DNA from 2 places in the Pseudooceanicola aquaeponti genome. Region 1 is predicted to be linked to the other one. Evidence: riboswitches for the same ligand, from Rfam matches in the RefSeq annotation. Region 1 holds a riboswitch; the other holds the start of a gene.

What was found. Region 1 has a riboswitch for cobalamin ahead of ACRARE_RS02185 (TonB-dependent receptor plug domain-containing protein). Riboswitches for the same ligand answer to the same signal wherever they lie in the genome.
Region 2: another riboswitch for cobalamin. It lies ahead of ACRARE_RS07935 (aromatic ring-hydroxylating oxygenase subunit alpha); the one in region 1 lies ahead of ACRARE_RS02185 (TonB-dependent receptor plug domain-containing protein).

The regions. Positions count from the first base shown of each region.
Region 1 is NZ_JBPAXY010000001.1:444,464-454,938, forward strand. Features, by position in the region: gene ACRARE_RS02160 (FAD-binding monooxygenase) at 129-2,042, opposite strand; gene ACRARE_RS02165 (MarR family winged helix-turn-helix transcriptional regulator) at 2,198-2,674, shown strand; gene ACRARE_RS02170 (hypothetical protein) at 2,715-3,068, shown strand; gene ACRARE_RS02175 (copper chaperone PCu(A)C) at 3,171-3,800, shown strand; gene ACRARE_RS02180 (SCO family protein) at 3,889-4,482, shown strand; cobalamin riboswitch at 4,613-4,827, shown strand; gene ACRARE_RS02185 (TonB-dependent receptor plug domain-containing protein) at 4,967-6,811, shown strand; gene ACRARE_RS02190 (ABC transporter substrate-binding protein) at 6,811-7,626, shown strand; gene ACRARE_RS02195 (FecCD family ABC transporter permease) at 7,623-8,606, shown strand; gene ACRARE_RS02200 (ABC transporter ATP-binding protein) at 8,603-9,349, shown strand; gene ACRARE_RS02205 (adenosylcobinamide amidohydrolase) at 9,346-10,008, shown strand; gene ACRARE_RS02210 (GcvT family protein) at 10,028-10,475, opposite strand, start outside.
Region 2 is NZ_JBPAXY010000003.1:247,298-257,772, forward strand. Features, by position in the region: gene ACRARE_RS07890 (DEAD/DEAH box helicase) at 1-567, shown strand, start outside; gene arsB (ACR3 family arsenite efflux transporter) at 670-1,716, shown strand; gene ACRARE_RS07900 (hypothetical protein) at 1,771-2,778, opposite strand; gene ACRARE_RS07905 (RNA polymerase sigma factor) at 2,888-3,445, shown strand; gene ACRARE_RS07910 (zf-HC2 domain-containing protein) at 3,442-4,026, shown strand; gene ACRARE_RS07915 (S8 family serine peptidase) at 4,016-5,311, shown strand; gene ACRARE_RS07920 (hypothetical protein) at 5,443-5,940, shown strand; gene ACRARE_RS07925 (hypothetical protein) at 6,151-6,564, shown strand; gene ACRARE_RS07930 (FAD-binding oxidoreductase) at 6,639-7,721, opposite strand; gene ACRARE_RS07935 (aromatic ring-hydroxylating oxygenase subunit alpha) at 7,718-8,953, opposite strand; cobalamin riboswitch at 9,067-9,277, opposite strand; gene metH (methionine synthase) at 9,624-10,475, shown strand, end outside.

The DNA.
Region 1 (10,475 bases):
TTCAACTCATCTTTTCAGGTGCTAATTCGTGTCAGCCGAAACGCCGAGGGATAGGCCCCCTAGCCAAACGGATAGGTGACGCACCCCGGCGTCAGGCCCCGGGGCCTGACCACCGGGGCCGGGGTGGCCTAGCGCCCCGGGGCGGGGCGGAAGATACCCATCAGGAAGGCCGTCAGCTCGTCCACCCCCTCCAGCGGCAGCACATGGGCCACATGCTGATCGGGGCGCACCAGCACCATAGCGCCCTGGCGGCGGTCGATGCCGCGGGCGTCGAAGATGTCCGGCCCGGCCTTCAGGTCGGGGCAGAAGACCTTCTCCTGGTCGATCAGCCCGTAGCGGCCCTTGCCCGGGCGCAACAGCGGATGCAGCTGCGGCAGGTTCAGGCTGCGGTGGCCCTGTTGCAGCACGGCGCGCAGGTCGAGGACGGAATCGATATCCGCGCCCTCGGGCGTGATCTGCCGCAGGGCCGCAGACGGGTCACGCTCCAGCCGGTCGCAAAGCCGCCACAGGGCGCTGTCGGACCGGGTCGGGTCGGCCTGGTCGGCGAAGGCAAAGAGGCGCCAGCGCCCGTCGGCCTGCACCACGTGGCCCAGGTGCATCGGCTTGGCATCCGCCAGCCGCACCACCGGGGCCGAGTGGAAGCGCATCCCGATGTCAAAGCCCGAGGCCAGGGCCTGATGGCTGTCGGCCCCGACCAGCCGCGACGGCGCATAGCGGATCGCGGTGCCGGCGGTAAAGCGGCCATGTTGCTGGAAATACTGCTGAAAGACCGCCGGATCGACGCCCTCGGCGTCCTCTTCGCCAGTCTTCGGGCGGGCGCTGAACATGGTGGCCAGCTCTCGGTCGAAGTCGATCAGCATCTGGGCCACGCCCTGGCGCTCGTTGGAATAGGTCTCCAGCAGCGAGGCATCGGCCTGGCCGCGCAGCACGGCGGCCAGTTTCCAGCCCAGGTTGAAGCCGTCGCGCATCGACACGTTCATCCCCTGCCCGGCCTTGGGGCTGTGGGTATGGCAGGCGTCCCCGGCGATGAAGACCCGCGGCGCCCGGTTGGGCGCGCCGTCGTCATAGCGGTCGCACAGGCGCTGGCCGATCTCGTAGACCGACCACCAGGCGACCTCTTTCACGTCGATCGTATAGGGATGCAGGATCCGCCCCGCCGCCGCGATCAGGTGATCGACCTTCAGCCCCTTGTCGCGGATGCGTTCCTCGGGCGAGAGCTTGTCCAGCTCGATATAGAGGCGGACCATGTAGCCCCCCTCGCGCGGGATCACCAGAAGGTTGCCCTGGTCCTGGGAATGCACCGTGGCCTTCAGGCGGATGTCGGGGAAATCGGTCACCGCCAGCACGTCCATCACGCCCCAGGCCTGGTTCGCCGCGTCGCCCTTCAACTCGCGCCCGATGCTCTCGCGCACCTTGCTGCGGGCGCCGTCGCAGCCCACGACATAGCGCGCGCGCAGCTCCTCGACCTCGCCCGCGCGGGCGGGGTCGGTGCTTTCGACGCGCACCAGCAGCGGGTGCTCGCAATCGTCGTCGCGCACCAGATCCACCAGGCGGCGGTTGTAATCGGGGATCACCGGCGCGGGGCCCTTGGCCATCCGGTCAAGGAAGCGGTCATGCACCCGGGCCTGGTTCAGGATCACATGGGGGAACTCCGACAGCCCCTCTTCGGTGTCCTGGATCCGCCCCGAGCGCGCGATGCGCGAGGGATCCGCCGGATCAGGTTTCCAGAAGGCGGTTTCATTGACCCAATAGGCCTCGCGGGCGATCTCATCGGCGAAACCGAAGGCCTCGAACATCTCCATCGAGCGGCAGGCGATACCATCGGCCTGGCCGACCATCAGGCGGCCCGGCTTCTGTTCGATGATCCGGGTGGTGATCCCTTCGAAGGCGGCCAGCTGCGCGGCCAGGACCAGACCCGTGGGCCCGGCGCCGACGATCAGCACGTCCACCTCGGCGGGCAGCGGGCGATGAACCGGGGTCTCTTCCACAGGATGGGCGATCGTCGGATCGCCGGGGCGGAATCCGTTCAGGTGAAACTGCATCTCTCCTCCCAGAGCATGAAGCCATCTTTTAGTAAGCTGACATATGATATGCACACTATCTATCTTTGGTCAAGAAAATGATGTGCCCACATATCATATGCGTTAGACTGCCCGGACCGGGGTGGGCACCGGGCAAGACATGAGGAGGGACACCTATGGATATCAGCGCGATGGCCGGGCATCTGATCCGGCGGCTGCATCAGCATTCGGCCGCGGTGTTCCAGGCGCAAACCAAGGCGGCGGGACTGGATCTGACGCCGGTGCAATTCGCCGCCCTGGGCGCGGTGCGCGACTCGCCGGGCATCGACCAGGCGGGAATCGCCAGCCGCATTGCCTATGACCGGGCCACAATCGGCGGGGTCATCGAACGGCTGGTGCTGAAGGGCCTGCTGCGGCGCGAGGTCAGCGCCACCGACCGCCGCGCCCGCTCGGTCCATCTGACCGAGGCGGGGGCCGAGACCCTGGCGCGCGCCCTGCCGGTGGTGGTCGCGGCCCAGCCCGAGATCCTGTCGGGCCTCACGGAGGCGGAGACCGCCCAGTTCCACGCCCTGGCGCGCAAGGTGCTGAACAGCCTCGATGCCCCCGAAACGCCCAGACCCTCCCCTGCGTCAGAAGGAGGCGCCCCGCGCTGAGGGACTTCCCCGGCGCGCCGCAACCGGCTAGGAACGGGGCATGAGACCCGCAACCGGCCGCCTTCTGTCTGCTGTGCTGCTCACGCTTCTGCTGGCGTGGGGCGCGCTGCTGTCGGCCGCGCATATGGCGCCCTCGGCCGACGAGATGGCCCGGGCGCAAAGCGTGCTGGCCCTGGATGCGGGCTATGAGTCGCTGTGCGACGACGAGGCGGGGATGGGGCATCACTGCCCCTTCTGCCACGCCCTGCCAAAGGCAGAGCAGCCCCGGCTGACCGGGGCGGAAACCCGTCTGATCTTCGCCCTGGCCACGCCACGGACGGGCGATCAGGTCGCCCCCGCGCTGCGCGGCGCCCGCGCCAATGCGCCCCGAGCTCCTCCGGCCCTTTCTGTCTGACGTACCGGCCCCCAGGGCCATCCCACAGCACGGCCCCAGGGCCGTCCAGACATCCCGCGCGGACCGAGGGCAAAGCCCCGGCGCGCAACCGGAGACATGACAGTGACCAAATTCCTTCTTTCCGCCGCCACCCTGTCCACCCTTGCCCTGACCGCGCTGAGCGCCCCCGCCTGGGCCGATGCCATGCGCACCCCGTCCGCCGCGCTGAGCGGTCAGGCCATGGCCCGGATCGCCCAGCCCGCCCGGGCCGAGGCCGCGGCGCCGCTTATGCAGGTTGCCGACCAGATGGGCGCGGGCAGCCCCATGGGCCTGGGCCATATGTCCGTCATGGCGGGCGACCTGGAGCTGACCGGCGCCTTTTCCCGCGCCACCCTGCCCAATGCCCCGGTCGCGGGCGGCTTCCTGACCATCACCAATAAGGGCACCGAGGATGACCGCCTGATCGGCGCCGAAAGCGTCGCGGCCGGGCATATGGAAGTGCACGAGATGGCCATGGAAGGCGACGTGATGCGGATGCGCGAACTGGCCGACGGCCTGCCGATCCCGGCGGGCGAGACCGTCACGCTGAAACCCGGCGGCTTCCACATCATGTTCATGGACCTGCAACAGCCGCTGGTCGAAGGCGAGACGGTGCCGATCACGCTGGAATTCGAGAAGGCGGGCAAGGTCGAGGTCAGCCTGATGATCGGCGCGCCGAACGCCAAGGGCGCCCATGCCCACGGCATGAACTGACCCGGCCCTTTCCACGATTGCCCCCGCCCGCGCGCAGCCCGGGCGGGGGCCGCAGGGTCCACTGACCGACAGAACAAGGAACCTCCCCATGACCTCGAAAAAAGCTGCCATCATCGGCCTGTGGGTCCTGGCCGGGGTCGCGCTGATCCTCTTCGCGGCCTTCCGCCTGCTTCAGCCGATGCTGAACCGTACCCTGGCCGACGAACTGGGCCGCGGCGACTATGTGCTGACCACCACCACCGGCGAGACCTTCACCGAAGACAGCCTGGTGGGCGAGCCGACCGCCGTCTTCTTCGGCTTCACCCATTGCCCCGAGGTCTGCCCCACCACCCTGGGCGAGATCGCGATCTGGCAGGAAGAGCTGGCCAGCACCAACCAGACGATCCGCACCTATTTCGTCACCGTCGACCCGGAACGCGATCAGCTGGACCAGCTGCGCGACTATGTCTCCTGGGTGCCGGGGGTCGAGGGCGTGGCGGGGGATCCCGAAGAGGTGGCCAAGGCGATCAAGGCCTTCCGCATCTACGCCCGCAAGGTCGATCTGGAAGACGGCGATTACACCATGGATCATTCCGCCTCGGTCCTGCTGTTCGACGCCCGCGGACGGTTCTTCGAACCGATCGGCTATCAGGAAGACTATGACCGCGCCGTGGCCAAGATCCGGCGGATGCTGAACGGCTAAGCCCCGGGCGGGGCCCTGCCCCAGGGCCCGCCCCCTCCGGCACCCGGCCCCCGGCACGCCCCCCCTGTGGCCGGAATGCCGATATTGTCCCCCGCCTGTCGCGGCACTCTTGCCGAAAGGGCAGCGCTGCTCTAGCAAGACCGGGCTTCGGTCCGGCCCTTTCCGGGGGCCGGTGAATAGGGAATGCGGTGCAGAGGGTCCCCCTCTCAGGCCGCAACTGCCCCCGCAACTGTAGGCGGAGAGCGACACCGGACCATGTCACTGTGCCCCGGAAGAGGGGTATGGGAAGACCCGGTGAAGCTGTGACCCGCGAGTCAGGAGACCTGCCGAGGCCGATCACCCTGTCCGGGCGCGGGGCGCGCACGTGGCAACGGACCTTTCCGTCGTGGTGGCATTCAGCAACCGCCGCGGCAGGGTCTTTCCCTTCCAAGGCTTCTCCACAGGCTCCGCCCGGGATCACGCCCCGGGTCCGAAGGGACATCTCATGACACCTACCCAGGCCGCGCTGTCGCGCACCACCGCCCTGACCTCCGCCGCGCTGATGATCGCCCTGGCCACCCCCGGCCAGGCCCAGGAGGTCTTCGACCTTGACGCGATCACCGTCACCGCCAACCGCGAAGAGACCGAGGTCGACCGCTCTGGCTCAACCGTCGAGATCGTCACCGAGGAAGAGCTGCGCGCGGCGGGCAGCGTCCCGGTGGCCGAATATCTGAACCGCCTGCCGGGCGTCACCTTCAGCTCGAACGGCGGCCTGGGCAAGACGACCACCCTGCGCATCCGGGGCGCGGGCGGGGCCTATATCGGCGTCTATATCGACGGAATCGACGTCAACGACGCCTCGAACACCGATATCCAGTTCGACTTCGCCTCGCTGACCACCGCCGACATCTGCCGGATCGAGGTGCTGAAGGGCGCGCAATCGGCGCTTTACGGCTCCGAGGCGATTGCCGGGGTGATCAACATCACCACCAACACCGCCACCGAACCGGGCCTGCATCACCGCTACAACCTTGAGGTCGGCAGCTACAACACCGCCAAGCTGGCCTTCAACAGCGCCTATATGACCGAGCGCGGCAAGTTCGCGGCCACCATCGCCCATATCCGCACCGACGGCTGGTCGGCAGCGGACGAAAACGACGGCAACACCGAGGCCGACGGCCACGAGGCGACCCGCCTGTCCTTCTCGGGCGAATACGACCTGACCGACACGCTGACCATCGGCGCCGCCGGCTTCTTCCAGACCAGCCTCAGCGACTATGACGAATCCGGCCCCGTCGACGGCACCCCCGACGAGGAAAGCTATGCCGACGAATACGCCCTGCGCGCCTTCGCCCGCTTCGAGACCGGCGCCGTGCAGCACGAGGTCGCGGCCAGCTATTACGTCATCGACCGTGGCGTGAAGGGCACCAACGGCTGGGGCCCCTTCGAATATCCCTACATGGGCGAACGCAAGACGCTGGCCTATATCGGCCGCGCCCCGATCGCGCCCACCGTCGATCTGGCCTTCGGCGCCGATGCCACGCGCGAGATCTACACCGGCAGCTCGGACAGCGTCGACCATGACATCTACGGCGTCTACGTCGAGGGCAACTGGACCCCGAACGACAGTTTCGACCTGGTCGCCTCGCTGCGCCATGACGACCATTCCAGCTTCGGCGGCAAGACCACCGGGCGGCTGGCCGGCGCCTGGCGCCCGAGCGAAGACCTGATCCTGCGCTTTGCCGCCGGCACCGGGTTCCGCACCCCCTCGCTCTATCAGCTGTTCGACGGCTGGTCGGGCAACCCCGACCTGCAACCGGAAACCTCGGCCAGCTACGAGATGGGCGTCGAGAAACGCTTTGGCGACAGCGCCTTCGTCAAGGCGACGCTGTTCTACACCGAGATCACCGACCTGATCCAATATGCGGGCGGCGCCTATCGGCAGGTGCCGGGCACCAGCACCATGCAGGGGCTGGAGCTGTCCACCGGCTGGGAGCTGAGCGGCACCATGCGGCTGACGGCGAACTACACCTTCACCGACACCGAGGATGCCTCGGGCGCGCGCCTGGTCCGCGTGCCGCGTCATGAGGTGAACATCGGGCTGGATGCCGATCTGACCGACCGCCTGACCACTTCGGTCAGCCTGACCCATGCCGAGGACACCGAGGCCTATGGCGGCGGCAAGCTGGGCGATTACACGCTGGTGAACGCCACCCTGGGCTATGACCTGAACGACAGCACCACCGCCTATCTGCGGGTCGAGAACCTCTTCGACGAAGAGTACCAGACCGCCAAGGGCTACGGCACCTCGGACCGGGCCTTCTACTTCGGCCTGCGCGGTCGCTTCTGATGCTGCGACGCGCCGCCGCCCTTGCCCTGCTGACCGCCCTGGCCCTGCCCGTGGCGGCAAAGGAGGCGCCGCGGCGCGTCGTGTCGATGAACCTGTGCACCGATCAGATCGCCATGCAGCTGGCCGCCCCCGGCCAGCTGCACTCTGTCTCCTGGATCGCCCGCGACCCGCGCAGTTCCGCCATGGCCGAAGAGGCGCTGGCCTATCCTGCCAACCATGGCCGCGCCGAAGAGATCTGGTTGATGAAACCCGACCTGGTGCTGTCGGGCACCTTCACCGCCCGGGCCAGTGTCGAGATGCTGAAACGCCTCGGCACCCGCGTGGTCGAGGTGCCCCCGGCCTATAGCCTGGACGACATCCCCGACCGCATCCGCACCATCGGCGCCGCCCTGGGCCGCGAGGCCGAGGCCCGCGCGATGATCGCCCGGTTCGAGGCCCGCCTGACCGCCCTGCGCGCCGAGGTCGGCCACCGCCCCTCTGCCGCGATCTACTATGCCAACGGCTATACCACCGGCGACCGGACCCTGGCGGGCGAGATCCTGATCACCGCCGGTTTCGACAATATCGCGGGCGACACCATGGGCGGGCACCTGCCGCTGGAGCTGCTGGCCATGGCCGACCCCGACGCCATCATCACCGGCACCCCCTATCCCGGCGCCTCACGCTCGGAAGAGGTGCTGGCCCATCCGGTGGTCGAGGCCCTGCGCGCCCGCGCCGCTTCGCGCGCGGTCACCGACAGTGACTGGATCTGTGGCACCCCCTATGTTCTGAAGGCGATCGACGATCTGGCCGCCTTCCGGAAAGGACTGGAATGACCCGTCTCTTCGTGGTCCTCGTGACCCTGGTGATCCTGCTGGCCCTGGCCACGCTGATGGTGGGACCCGCCGAGGCAGGCCTGGCCGCCTCTGTCCGCGCCCTGCTGGGCGAGGGCGGCCCGCTGGTGCTGGTGATGCAGGAAATCCGCCTGCCCCGCATGTTGCTGGGCCTGATGATCGGCGCCTCGCTGGGCCTGTCAGGCGCCGCGTTGCAGGGCTATCTGCGCAACCCCCTGGCCGAGCCGGGGCTGATCGGCATTTCCTCTTCAGCCGCGCTTGGCGCGGTGATCGCCATCCAGACCGGCCTGGCCGCGGCCTTTGCCATGGCGCTGCCGCTGATGGCGCTGGCCTTCGCGCTGCTGGCGGTGGTGATCCTGCTGGCGCTGGCGGGCACACGGCGGGGCGACACCCTGACCCTGATCCTGGCGGGGATCGCCATTTCGGCCACCTCGGGCGCGCTGACGCAGCTGGTGCTGAACCTCTCGCCCAACCCCTTCGCCACCTCGGAAATCGTCTTCTGGCTGATGGGATCGCTGGCCGACCGCTCGATGACCCATGTGGCCCTGGCCGCGCCCTTCATCGCCCTTGGCCTGCTGCTGATGGCGGGGCTGGGCCGGTCGCTGGACGCGCTGACCCTGGGCGAGGATGCCGCCGCCTCGATGGGCGTCAACCTGACCCGGCTGCGCCTGCGGGTGGTGATCGGCACCGCCTGCGTGGTGGGCGCGGGCACCGCCGTTGCGGGCGCCATCGGCTTTATCGGCCTGGTGGTGCCGCATCTGCTGCGCCCCTTCACCGGCCACCGGCCCGGGCCCCTGCTCTGGGCCTCGGCGCTTGGCGGGGCGGCCATGCTGCTGGCCGCCGACGTGGCGGTGCGCCTGCTGCTGCCGGATCGTGACCTGAAGCTGGGGGTGCTGACCGCGCTGGTCGGCGCGCCCTTCTTCCTGCACCTGATCTGGCGCAACCGGAGGGCGCGGGCATGACCCTTCTGAGCGTCGATGACCTGTCCGTCACCCTGCGCGGGCGCGAGATCTTCCGCGATGTCAGCTTCGACATCGGCCCGGGCGAGTTTGTCGGGCTGATCGGCCCCAATGGCGCGGGCAAGACCACGCTGATGCGCGCCGCCCTCGGCCTGATCGAGGCGCAGGGTCGCAGCTCTGCCGCCGCGATGGCCCCCGGCGCGCGAGCCCGCCATGTGGCCTGGATGCCCCAGGCGCGCGAGATCGCCTGGCCGGTGACGGTGGAAACCCTGGTCTCGCTGGGCCGCCTGCCCCATGGCGGCGGCGGGCCTGCCGATCATGCCGCCATCGTCGGCGCGATCAACCGCATGGCCCTGGCGCCGCTGCAACAGCGGGTGGCGACGCGCCTGTCGGGCGGCGAACAGGCCCGCGCCCTGATCGCCCGCGCCCTGGCCCAGGAAACGCCGCTGCTGCTGGCAGATGAACCGACCGCAGGCCTCGACCCCGCCCATCAGATCTCGACCATGGAGGTCTTCGCGGATCTGGCCGCCGCCGGTCAGGGGGTGCTGTTGTCGCTGCACGACCTGGGCCTGGCCGCGCGCCACTGTACGCGCCTGCTACTGCTGGCCGAGGGGCGTCTGCTGGCCGATGGCCCGCCCGAGGCGGTGCTGACCCCCGAGCTGCTGGCCCGCGCCTTCCACATCACCGCCCATCACGCCCAGACGCCCGACGGGCCGGTCTTCCAACCCCTCAGCGTGATCCGATGAGCCTTGATCTCTCCCCGCCCTGGCTGTGCTTCGATCTGGGCGCCCCGCACCGGGTGCTGAGCTGGGCGCCCTACCGCCCCGGCTTCGTCACCGCCGAGCAGATCCTGTGGCGCGAGGTGCGCAATGCCGACCTGCCCGAGGATCTGGACGCCCACGCCTGGCTGGCGGCAGAGGTGGCGGCCCTGGAAGGGCCAGAGGCGGTCTGTTTCCTGACCTCGCGCGACATCCGCGCCCATCACATGCGCCAGGTCCAGGTGGGCGGGGCGCTGGCCCAGGTGGTGGCCACCGTGGGCCTGTCCAATGCCGAACGCGTCGGCACCCGGCTGGACCGCAGCGGCACCGACTGGGGCACGATCAACATCGCCGTCCGCCTGGGCGGCGGCAGCTATGCCGACACCGCCCTGCTGGAGGCGCTGTCGATCGCCACCCAGGCCCGCACCGCCGCCGTGATGGACCATGGCGCGACGCTGCCCACCGGGATTGCCACCGGCACCGGCACCGATTGCGTGGCCGTGGCCGCCCGGCCGGGCGCGAACGCCTATGCCGGGCTGCATACCGAGATCGGCGAGGCCGTGGGCCGGGCCACCTATGACGCCGTGCTGGCGGGCGCCGCCGAATGGCAGGCCTATTGGCAGGCCCACGGGCGCGGGTTCTTCTGAGGCCCCGCGCCGAGGCGGTTCAGACCTTCACCCGCTCGGATTTCGGATCGTAGAAGGGCCGCAGGCTGACCTCTGCCGCCACGCGACGACCCGCAATGTCCACCTCATAGCGGCTGCCCAGCACCTCTTCGACCGACTGCCCGGCGCAGGGTACATAGGCCACACCCATGGCCGCGCCCAGGTGGTGGCCATAGGCGCCCGAGGTCAGATGCGACACCACCTGCCCGTCGCGCAACAGCGGCTCGGCATGGTACAGCAGCGGCTCGGGCTCGGTCAGCTTCAGCTGCACCAGCCGCATCGCCAGCCCCGCCTCGCGCTTGCGCAGCACCGCGTCACGGCCGATGAAATCGGGCTTGTCGGTCTTCACCGCAAAGCCAAGGCCCGCCTCCAGCACATGATCCTCGCAGGTGATGTCATGGCCGAAGTGGCGGAACCCCTTCTCGATCCGCAGGGTGTCCATGGCGTGC
Region 2 (10,475 bases), on a different contig from region 1:
GAAAAGCTGATGAAGGGGCTTGTGGCCGATGGCTATAACGCCGCCTCGATCCACGGCAACAAAAGCCAGGGCCAGCGCGACCGCGCCATCAAGGCCTTCCGCGACGGCACGATCAACATCCTGGTGGCCACCGATGTGGCCGCGCGTGGCATCGACATTCCCGGCGTCGCCCATGTGATCAACTACGACCTGCCGGAAGTGCCCGACAACTATGTCCACCGCATCGGCCGCACCGCGCGCGCCGGTCGCGAGGGCGAGGCCCACGCGTTCTGCGCCCCGGACGAGGCGGATCTGCTGCGCCAGATCCAGAAGCTGATGAAGATCGACATCCCCGTGGCCAGCGGCGAGGTGCACCCCGGTGTCCTGCCGGGCTCGCCCCGGGTGGCGCCGCCGAAACCGGGCGGCAAGTCCGGTGGCGGGCGGAGCCGGGGCGGGCGCCCCGGTCAGAAACCGCGCGGCGCTGCGGCGGGCGGCGGCAATGGCGGCGGCGGTGCCGGTGCCAAGCCCGGCGGGGCCAAGCGGCGTCGGCCGCGTCGGCGCGCCGGGGGCGGTGGCGCCCAGGCCTGACGGGCGCTTTGCCCGCTTGACCTTCGGGTCGGATCCATTGAACACAAAGGCGGCGGCCCCCGGGGCTGCCGCCTTTTTCATGCCCGCAGGAGAGCACCGCCCATGTCCCGCACCGATCAGACCGCGCCCGGCCCCCTGGGGGTCTTCGAACGCTACCTTTCGGTCTGGGTGGCCCTGGCCATGGTGGCGGGGATCGCCATCGGCACCCTGGCGCCGGGGCTGGTGCAGCTGGTGGCGCGGGCCGAGGTCGCCTCGATCAACCTTGTGGTGGCGGTGCTGATCTGGGCCATGGTCTATCCGATGATGGTCAACGTCGACTTCGGCGCCGTGGCGGGCGTGGCGCGCCAGCCGCGCGGGCTGCTGGTGACCCTGGCGGTGAACTGGCTGATCAAGCCCTTCACCATGGCGGCCCTGGCGGTGCTCTTCTTCGAGCATGTCTTCGCCCCCTGGATCGCGCCCGAGGATGCGGCGCAATATATCGCCGGGCTGATCCTGCTGGGGGCGGCGCCCTGTACGGCCATGGTCTTTGTCTGGTCGCAGCTGACCAAGGGCGATGCCACCTATACGCTGGTGCAGGTCTCGGTCAACGACCTGATCATGGTGGTGGTCTTTGCCCCCATCGTGGCCTTCCTGCTGGGGGTGACCGAGATCACCGTGCCCTGGCAGACCCTGTTGCTGGCGACCCTGCTTTACGTGGTGCTGCCGCTGCTGGCGGGGCTGGCCACCCGGCGGATGCTGGGCAGCAAAGCGGCGGTCGAGGCCTTTTCGGCGCGGGTCAAACCCTGGTCGATCCTGGGGCTGATCGCGACGGTGGTGATCCTCTTTGGCCTTCAGGGCAGCGTGATCCTTGCGCGGCCCCTGGTGATCGTGCTGATCGCCGTGCCGATCCTGATCCAAAGCTACGGCATCTTCGCCCTGGCCTATGGGGCGGCCTTCCTGCTGAAGGTGCCGCACCGGGTGGCGGCGCCCTGCGCGATGATCGGCACCTCGAACTTCTTCGAACTGGCGGTGGCGGTGGCCATCTCTCTCTTCGGGCTGAATTCCGGCGCGGCCCTGGCCACGGTGGTGGGGGTGCTGGTCGAAGTGCCGGTGATGCTGTCGCTGGTGGCCTTCGCCAACCGTACCCGGGCGCGGTTCCCGCAGGGCTAGGCGCCCCCGAACGCGGTCCGGCCCGGGCCAAGAGAGGCCCCGACCGGGCGGGCGTCAGCCCTGCGTGGGGCCGTCGATCAGCAGGTCGATCACCCGCCGCGGCAGGGCCATGTCGGCCAGCGCCCGGCGGCAGTTCTGCTGGAAGGTCTCAGGGTCGGTGCGGTAGGCGTCCAGCTCCAGGAAATCCTCGGTCCGCCGCAGACACAGGTGGAAGGTCCGCCCGCGGAACCCCGCCTCGATCCGGCGCGGCTCTTGCCCCTGGTCCGAGGCGATCTGCACCAGGGTTTCCAGAAACAGCGGCGGCACCAGCTCTTTCGCACGCCCCGGCACCTCGGAATAGACGCGGAAGGGCGCGGCCTCGCCCAGGCCATAGTCCACCGGGCGCAGCCCGTGGGCCGACAGGAAGACGTCGCGCACCTTGCCCAGGATGCCGCGCGGCCCGGCCTCGAAGACGGTCCAGGGCATGTCCACCGGCGTCTCGACCTCCAGCACCAGCCCCTTGAAGACCCGCTCCCAGCTTTCGCCCTTGTTGTCGTCGTCGGTGCTGGCCTTGCGCTTGCGCAGGGTGACCTCGGCCAGGCGATAGCCCACATCGCGCCAGCGCCCGGCCATGCCGTCCTCGATGGCGATATCGGTGAACTGCGGCAGGATCTGCAACCGGTGCAGCGCGGGCAGGTCCAGATAGTCGCGCGGCGGGCGGGCGACGAAATCACTGACCCCCAGATGCCCGGCCAGGATCGGCGCGATCTGGTCCTTCATCTGGCGATTGAACCGTGCCCGGGTCTGCTGGACGATCACCCCCGCGATGATGCCGAAGGCCACCAGGATGAAGGCAGGCACGATCCAGCGGGGCGTATCCGCCTCGAAGGGATGGAAGGCCCCGACCAGCAGCGCCGCCAGCGCGCCCAGCCCCAGCACCACCCGCGCCTGGAACCGGGCCCGGCGCTGCTTATGCTCGGCCAGGTCGCGGCTGCTGCGATAGAGCGGCAGGACCTCGCTGCCGTAGAGACGGGCAAATCCGGCCTCATGGGCGGCGGTTTCCCTGAATTGCGATGCGTCCATGACGCGCCTCCCCCGGTTGGTGTGCCGGCGACCGCCTAGACAGGTGACGGGCGCCTGTCCTTCGCTATAGTCCGTGAAGACCCGTTGAGGAAAGGGTGGAGGACCCCCCATGGCCGATCCCCTGGCCCCCCTGATGGCGGCCATCGCCGCGGGCGACAAGGCCGCCCTGTCGCAGCTCTATCAGCAGATGGAGCGGCCCCTTTACCGCTTCATCCTGTCGCGATTGAACGATCCGCACGAGTCCGCCGACCTACTTCATGACGTGTTCATGGAGGTCTGGCGCAGCGCCGGACGGTTCGAAGGGAGATCCAAGGTGCAGACATGGATATTCGGTATCGCCTGGCGCAAGGTCATCGACCTGCGCCGCAAGGGGGCGCGGGTGGATCTGCCTGGTGAAACCCCCGAGATGGAGGATGACGGCCCCGATGGCGAGGCCGCGACCCTGGCCGCGCAGGAGGCGGCGCATCTGCGCCATTGCCTGGACGAGCTGAAGGCGGATCACCGCATGGCGGTCTCGCTCGCCTTCTACGAGGACATGGGCTATGCCCAGATCGCCGAGGTGGCGGGGGTGCCCGAGGGGACGATCAAGACCCGGATCTTCCACGCCAAGAAACTGCTTCTGCGCTGCCTGTCGGGCCGCGTCAGCCGCGGAGGGACGCCCGCATGACCCGCGACCGAGACGAGATCGAAGCCCTGCTGCCCTTCTATGCCAACGGCACCGCCAGCGCCGAGGAACGGGCCGCCGTCGAGGCCGCCCTGGCCGAGGATCCCCGGCTGGAGATCGAGCTGGCGGCGCTGTTGGCGATCCGCGAGGGGATGCAGGCCGAAGAGGTGCAAAGCCCCGGCGCCTTCGGCCTGGCCCGGCTGATGCGCGATGTGGAGGACACGGCCCAGCTTGCACCTGCCGCCAATAGCGCCACCGCACCCCGCCCGCGCCTGTGGCAGGCCGTGGCAGCGGTGGCGGTGGTGGCGCTTCTGGGGCAAAGCCTGTGGCTGGGCACACGCGGCGGCGAGGCGGGCTATGGCCTGGCGGGCGGCGGCGAGGGCGGCTTTGTCGTGGCCTTCGATCCCGACGCGCCCGAGGGCGAGATCCGCACCCTGCTGCTGAGCCTCGGGATCGAGATCGCGGGCGGCCCGTCGGCGCTTGGCCTTTACCGGCTGATCCCGCCCGCCTCGGAGAATCCCGAGGCGCTGCTGGCGCTGTTGCGCAGCTCTGATCTGGTGGAGGATGTCGATTATGCCAAGTGATCCGCTCCGCCGGTCGTCGTTGCTTGCAGGGCTGCGCCTTGCCCTTTGCCTGCTGACCCTGGCTCTGACGCTGCCTGGCGGCGCGGCCCTGGCGCAGACCCCGGGGGGCGATCCAACCGGCGGCGGTGCGGGTAACAGCTCTGGCGTCTCGGGTGGTGGCGGCGGCGGACGGGGCGATGCCACGGACGGGCTGCGCGGCGGCGGGGGCGGCAGCGGCGAATTCCGCCGTTTCGGCAACCGTGACGAGGTGCTGGCCATCGGTCCGCCCGCCGAGGCGCCGCAGGTGGTCGCGGCCTTGCAGCAATCGGGGGCGACCCTGGTGCGGCTGCGCAATTACCCGGCCCTTGGCCTGGTGGCGCAGATGTTCGTCCTGCCGCGCGGCCTGAGCCTGGCCGAGGCGCGCGCCCGTGTCCTGGCGGTGGCGCCCGCGACGCGGTTCGACTGGCACCAGCTTTATGGGTTCGCGGGCGGCACTCCGCGCCTTTACGCGGCATCGCTGGTCGGCGCCGGGGCGACGGGCTGCGCGGTGCCGGGCGGGCCCGCGATCGGCATGATCGACGGGCCGGTGGCGACGGGCCATCCGGCGCTGGCGGGGGCCTCGGTGCGGGTCGAAAGCCTGTTGGACGCGGATGAGCGTCCCGCTGGCGCCGATCACGGCACGGCGGTGGCGGCGCTGATGGTGGGGCAGGATGCCTCTGGCGCGCTGCGCGGGCTGGCCGCCGGGGCGCGGCTGCACGCGGTGACCATCTTCACCGGGCGCGGCGGCGCCGAACGGGCCGATGTAGAGAGGGTGGCGGCGGCCATCGACCGGCTTCTGGCCCTCAGGGTGCGGGTGATCAACCTGTCGCTGGCGGGCCCGCCCAACCAGGCGCTGGCGCTGGTGCTGTCGCGCGCCGCCTCTCAGGGGGCGATCCTGATCGCGGCGGCGGGCAATGACGGCGGGCGCACCGGCTGGCCCGCCGCCGCGCCGGATGTGATCGCGGTGACGGCGGTGGATGCCGCCCGCAGGCCCTGGGCCCGGGCCAACCACGGCCCCGAGATCGAGCTGGCCGCGCCGGGCGTCGACATCTGGGCGGCGCGCGGGCAGGGGGGCGGCGCCTATCTCAGCGGCACCTCTTACGCGGCGCCCATCGTCACCGCCCTGGCGGTGCATCTGGGCGCCGGGCGGGGCCTGTCCCTGGCAGAGCTGCGCGCGCGACTGCGCGCCACGGCCCAGGATCTGCCGCCCGCCGGGCGCGACACCGGCACCGGCTGGGGGCTGGTGCAGATGACGGGCTGCAATTAAGGCCAGTTTTCAGAGGTTTGTGAGATTTTCAATTTTTTTTCGCGCGGATCTTTGAACCGCGCGATCCCCGGCTCCGACCTATGTTCGTAACCCGATGACGGGGAACGCAACATCTTCAGGAGCCTTTTCCAATGACTTTCTTCAGCAAGATTACCTTCGCCGGTTTCGCCGCCCTCGCCACCCTCGGCAGCGCCGGGGCCAGCCAGGCCGCCAGCTTCCCCAACTGGGGCGCCTGCCAGGCCTATGTCGCCGCCGCCTGCCAGCAGAACGCGACCGACCCCGGCAGCTGCATGGCGGCGGGCACCCAGGCCTGCAACAGCCTGCACCCGGTCCGCTCGGCCCAAAGCGAGGCCTTCCGCCGCATCGTCCTTCAGCGTGCCGGTGACAGCCAGTACCGGTTCCGCATCGAGTGGATGACCAGCTATCGCACCGGTGGTCCGGGGGGCAGCGACGACAGCGGCGGCACGGGTGGCGGCACCGGCGGGGGCTGGGGCGGCAAAGATGGTGGCAATGGCGGCGGCGGTGCCGGTGGCTTTGCCGGTGGCGGCGGCGACCTGGCCCCGCCGAACAACGGCGGCGGCGGTGGCGGCGGTGGCTTTTCGGGCGGCAGCGGCGATCTGGCCTGGTAGGCCTGCGTCAGACGCGGCGCCAGGACGACAGAGCGGGGCGGTTCCTTCCGGGGCCGCCCCTTGCCATTTCGGCGACACCAGGGCGCGCGGCCCCGGCAAAGATTGAACCCGCCGCGCGGCCCAATCGACCAACCCCTAGAACGACCGATCACACCGCAGACATCCCGGGCGCGACCGCCGGTCCGCTGCCCCGCAACCAGGAGAGACCCCATGTTCGCCACCCCCCGTGCCGCCATCCTTCCCGCCCTGCCGCTGATCCTGGGGCTGCTGCCCCAGGGCGCCCTTGCCAGCCCGGGCAATCTGCCCGGCTGGGTGGCCTGTCAGGCCGCCATGCAACTGGTCTGCCAACAGGATCCGACCCATGCCGACAGCTGCCTGGCCACGGGCCTCAGCACCTGCAATCTGCTGCTGGAAGAGGCGCCCGCGCCCGGTCCCGCCGCCACGCCCACGCCGCTGCCCCTGCCGACACCGCCCAGCGGTCCGGGCGGATTGCTGGCCGCCACGCCGGGACCGGGGCCGAAGCCCCTGCCGTCCCCTCTGCCAAAGCCCCTGGGCGTGCCGGGACTGAAGCCGCTGCCGGTGCCGCCCGGGTCGCCGGTCGGCCCTCTGGTGCTGAAGCCCTGAGCCCGGATCGAAGGCCGAAACGCCAACGGGCGGCCCTGGGGCCGCCCGTTGTCATTTTTGCAAAGGGGCCAGGCTCAGGCCTCGACCTCGACCTCGCCGATGGGATGCGAACAGCAGGCCAGGATGTAGCCCTCTTCGATATCGTCGTCGGTGATCCCGCCATTGTGGACCATATGCACCTCGCCCTTGGTCTTGCGCACCTTGCAGGTGCCGCAGACGCCGAAGGTACAGCCCGAGGGGATGTTCAGACCCGCGCCGCGGGCGGCGGCCAGGATCGTGTCGGTCTCGGCACAGGTGGCGGTGACATCGGAATTGGCGAAGCGGACCTGCGCCTTGGTGTCCTCGTCGGGGATCACGTCGTCTTCGGCGTAATCCTCGGCCTGGGCGGGCGTCGGCGCCTGGAAGCTTTCCTGGTGATACTTCTCCATGTCGTAGCCCAGGCCCTGAAGGGCCTCGCGGACCGCCTGCATGAAGGGCTCGGGGCCACAGCAGAACACCTCACGCTCCAGATAGTCGGGCGCGATCAGGCCCAGCATCAGCTGGTTGAAGAAACCCTCGTAGCCGATCCAGGGCCGGAAACGGTCGCTTTCCTCGACGACCCACTTCAGCTTTAGCTGATCGGTGCGCGAGGCCATGTGTTCCAGCGTCTCGCGGAAGATGATTTCCGAGGGGCGCTTGGCACAGTTGACGAAGACGATGTCGCAGGGCCGCCCGGTGTCGTAGAACCAGGTGGTCATGGATTTCATCGGCATAATGCCAGAACCCGCCGAGATGAACAGGTACTTCTCGGCCCGGTGATGGTGGCTGGTGAAGGTGCCGCCCGGCGCCGTCGACTTCAGCTTCATCCCCGGTTTCAGGTTGTCCAGCATCCAGCGGGTGCCGATGGATCCTTCCTGCGCCTTCACCGTCACCGTCAGGCACAGCGGCCGCGAGGGCGTGGAGGAGATCGTGTAGGTCCGATAGAGCGGCCCCCCCGGCACCGGCAGTTCGAGGGTCACGAACTGGCCGGGCAGGTAGGAAAAGATCGACCGGTCTTCGGCGGCAAAGCTGAAGGTGACGACATTGGGCGCCTCGGGCAGCACCGCGACGCATTCCAGCATCGCGGAGCCGTCCCAGGTGTTGATCGGCTGGGCGAGGGTACGGTTGGGAACGTTCATTCCGCCGCCAGCCTTACCGGATCAATGCGGTTGCCCAGGGTGGTGCAGTACCAGTTGACGAATTGCAGCACGCCATCCTCGTGGGTGGCCGAATAGGGGCCGGGGACATAGGCGGGCGAATTGATGCCCTGCTGGTTGTCCTCGACGACCTGGCGGTCCTCGTCGTTGGTGTGTTCCCAGACGGTCTTCAGGTTCTCCAGGTCGTAATCCACGCCCTCGACCGCGTCCTTGTTGACCAGCCAGGTGGTCTGCACCTCGGTTTCGGTCGGGCTGATCGGGGTCACGCGGAAGGTGATCGAGTGATCCGACAGGAAGTGGTTCCAGGTGGTGGGATAGTGGAACTTCAGCAGCGTCCCGGCATCCAGGAAGGGCACACGACCGAGGCGCTTTTGCACTGCGATCTTGCCGTTCATGGTGTAGCTTTCGGCACCATCCAAGAGCGGCATCCGGGCGATGCGGTACTGGCCGTCCTCGGCCATCTGGAAGCGCGAGGGGGCACCGGCGCCTTCCAGGCGCTGGAAATGCGCCTCGACCTTGGGCGGGAAGGTGCCGTCCTGGCTGACGCCGGTGATCGTCGGATCCTCGGGGTAGGTGCGGCAGAGCGAGGGGTGGTTGCCCGCGCAGTGATAGCACTCGCGGTTGTTTTCCCACACCAGCTTCCAGTTGCCGTTCTCGACGATGGTCGACTGGAAGGCGACCTTGGCATTGGCCAGGTCGTGGACGTCCAGATAGGGGGTGACGGTGGCGGCGAAGGCGTCGAAATCGGGCGCCTCGTCGGCCAGGCAGATATAGACCAGACCCGAGACGACACGGCAGTTCACCGGCTTCAGCCCATGGGCGGCGGCGTCGAAATCGGGGCCCATGTCGCGGGCCCACAGCAGGCGCCCGTCCAGCTCGTAGGTCCACTGGTGGTAGGGGCAGACCAGCTTGGCCACATTGCCCGAGGCGCCCTTGCAGATGACCGACCCGCGGTGGCGGCAGGTGTTGTGGAAGGCGCGGATCTCGCCGTCCTGTCCCTTCACGATGATCACCCGGTAGGGGCCGACCTTGTGGGTGACATAGCTGCCGCCCTTGGGCAGGGCCGCGACGGGGGTCGCGAACAGCCAGTCGCGATACCAGATCGTTTCCATGTCCAGATCGAAGATCTGCGGATCGGTATAGAACGCCTGCTCGAGGGAATGACCGGGCGTGCGCCGGCTGAGCATGTCACGTGCCTTGGCCTGAACGTCCATGGCGAGCCTCCTTGACCGGGACGCACCCGGGGTAACTGGGACTGGACAACGGGGCACGGCACGAGATCCCACGAGGACGCAAGGGATCCGATGCCGCCACCACCGCCGCCCGCGGTTTGGCGTGATGCGGGGCTGGTTTCCGGGCTTGATCCACCGGGGCTGAATTGCCCCGACCTTCCACCGCCTTCCCGGACCCGTCCTGTCCGGTGGCCGCTGGCAAAAGGCCCTGCGGATCTTACCGTTGCGGGGGCAGCGCCGGTCTTGCACCGGCTTCCCAATTCTCGTCCCCCCGGAAGGCGACGCACCCAACATCTTCTTTCGGAAAATAGACCGGGCGCGACACCGCGATCATGCATTTGCGACATGGTGTGCGCCGGAAGAGACCTCGGGAAAATCCACGGGCCCTTGCCCCGTCGAAATGCGCCATCGACCCGGCAGGATGCGACGCGAAAGGACGCCCTGGCGCGGGATCGGGGGGCTGGGCGGCCCGGTCGAACGTGCCGCGCCGCAGAATCGGCGCGCGGACGGGGCAGGCGGGGCTGGAACATGAACGCCGCTCATATTCTCCATGCCTTATATGAAGTGGATGATCTGTTTGGCCGCGCGTAAGGAGGGGGCTCCGGGCAGGCCCTGTCGGCTGTGCCCTTTCTTTATGCAGGGTCCAGGTTTCATGTCCGCCGCTTCGCTTCGCCACTCGCCCGTTTTCGACCAGATCCGCGCCGCCGCGCGCGAGCGTATCCTGATCCTGGACGGGGCCATGGGCACGGCCATTCAGGATCTGGGCCTGGCCGAGGCGGATTTCCACGGCCATGGGGCGGGCTGCGGCTGTGGCTGTGCCCTGCCGCCGGGGGCGGAGAACGACCGCCCGCAGAAGGGCAATAACGACCTGCTGAACCTGACCCGCCCCGAGGTCATCGAAGAGATCCACCTGAATTACGCCCGCGCCGGGGCCGATATCGTCGAGACCAACACCTTTTCCTCGACCACCATTGCCCAGGCCGATTACGGCATGGAAGAACAGGTGCGGGCGCTGAACGTCGTGGGCGCGCGTCTGGCGCGCCAGGCGATGGACCGGGCCGAGGCCGAGGACGGGCGCCGCCGCTTTGTCGCGGGCGCGCTTGGCCCGACCAACCGCACCGCCTCGATCAGCCCGGACGTGAACGACCCGGGCTACCGCGCCGTCACCTTCGACGACCTGCGCCGCGCCTATGCGGAACAGGCCGAGGCCCTGCTGGAAGGGGGCGCCGACCTGCTGCTGATCGAAACCATTTTCGACACGCTGAACGCCAAGGCCGCGATCTTTGCCTGTGAAGAGGTCTTTGCCGCCCGGGGCGAACGGGTGCCGGTGATGCTCTCTGGCACGATCACCGACCTGTCGGGGCGGACCCTGTCGGGGCAGACGCCCACGGCCTTCTGGCATTCGGTGCGCCATGCAGAGCCGCTGAGCGTCGGGTTGAACTGTGCCCTTGGTGCCGATGCCATGCGCCCCCATATCGCCGAGCTGTCGGGCGTGGCCGATACG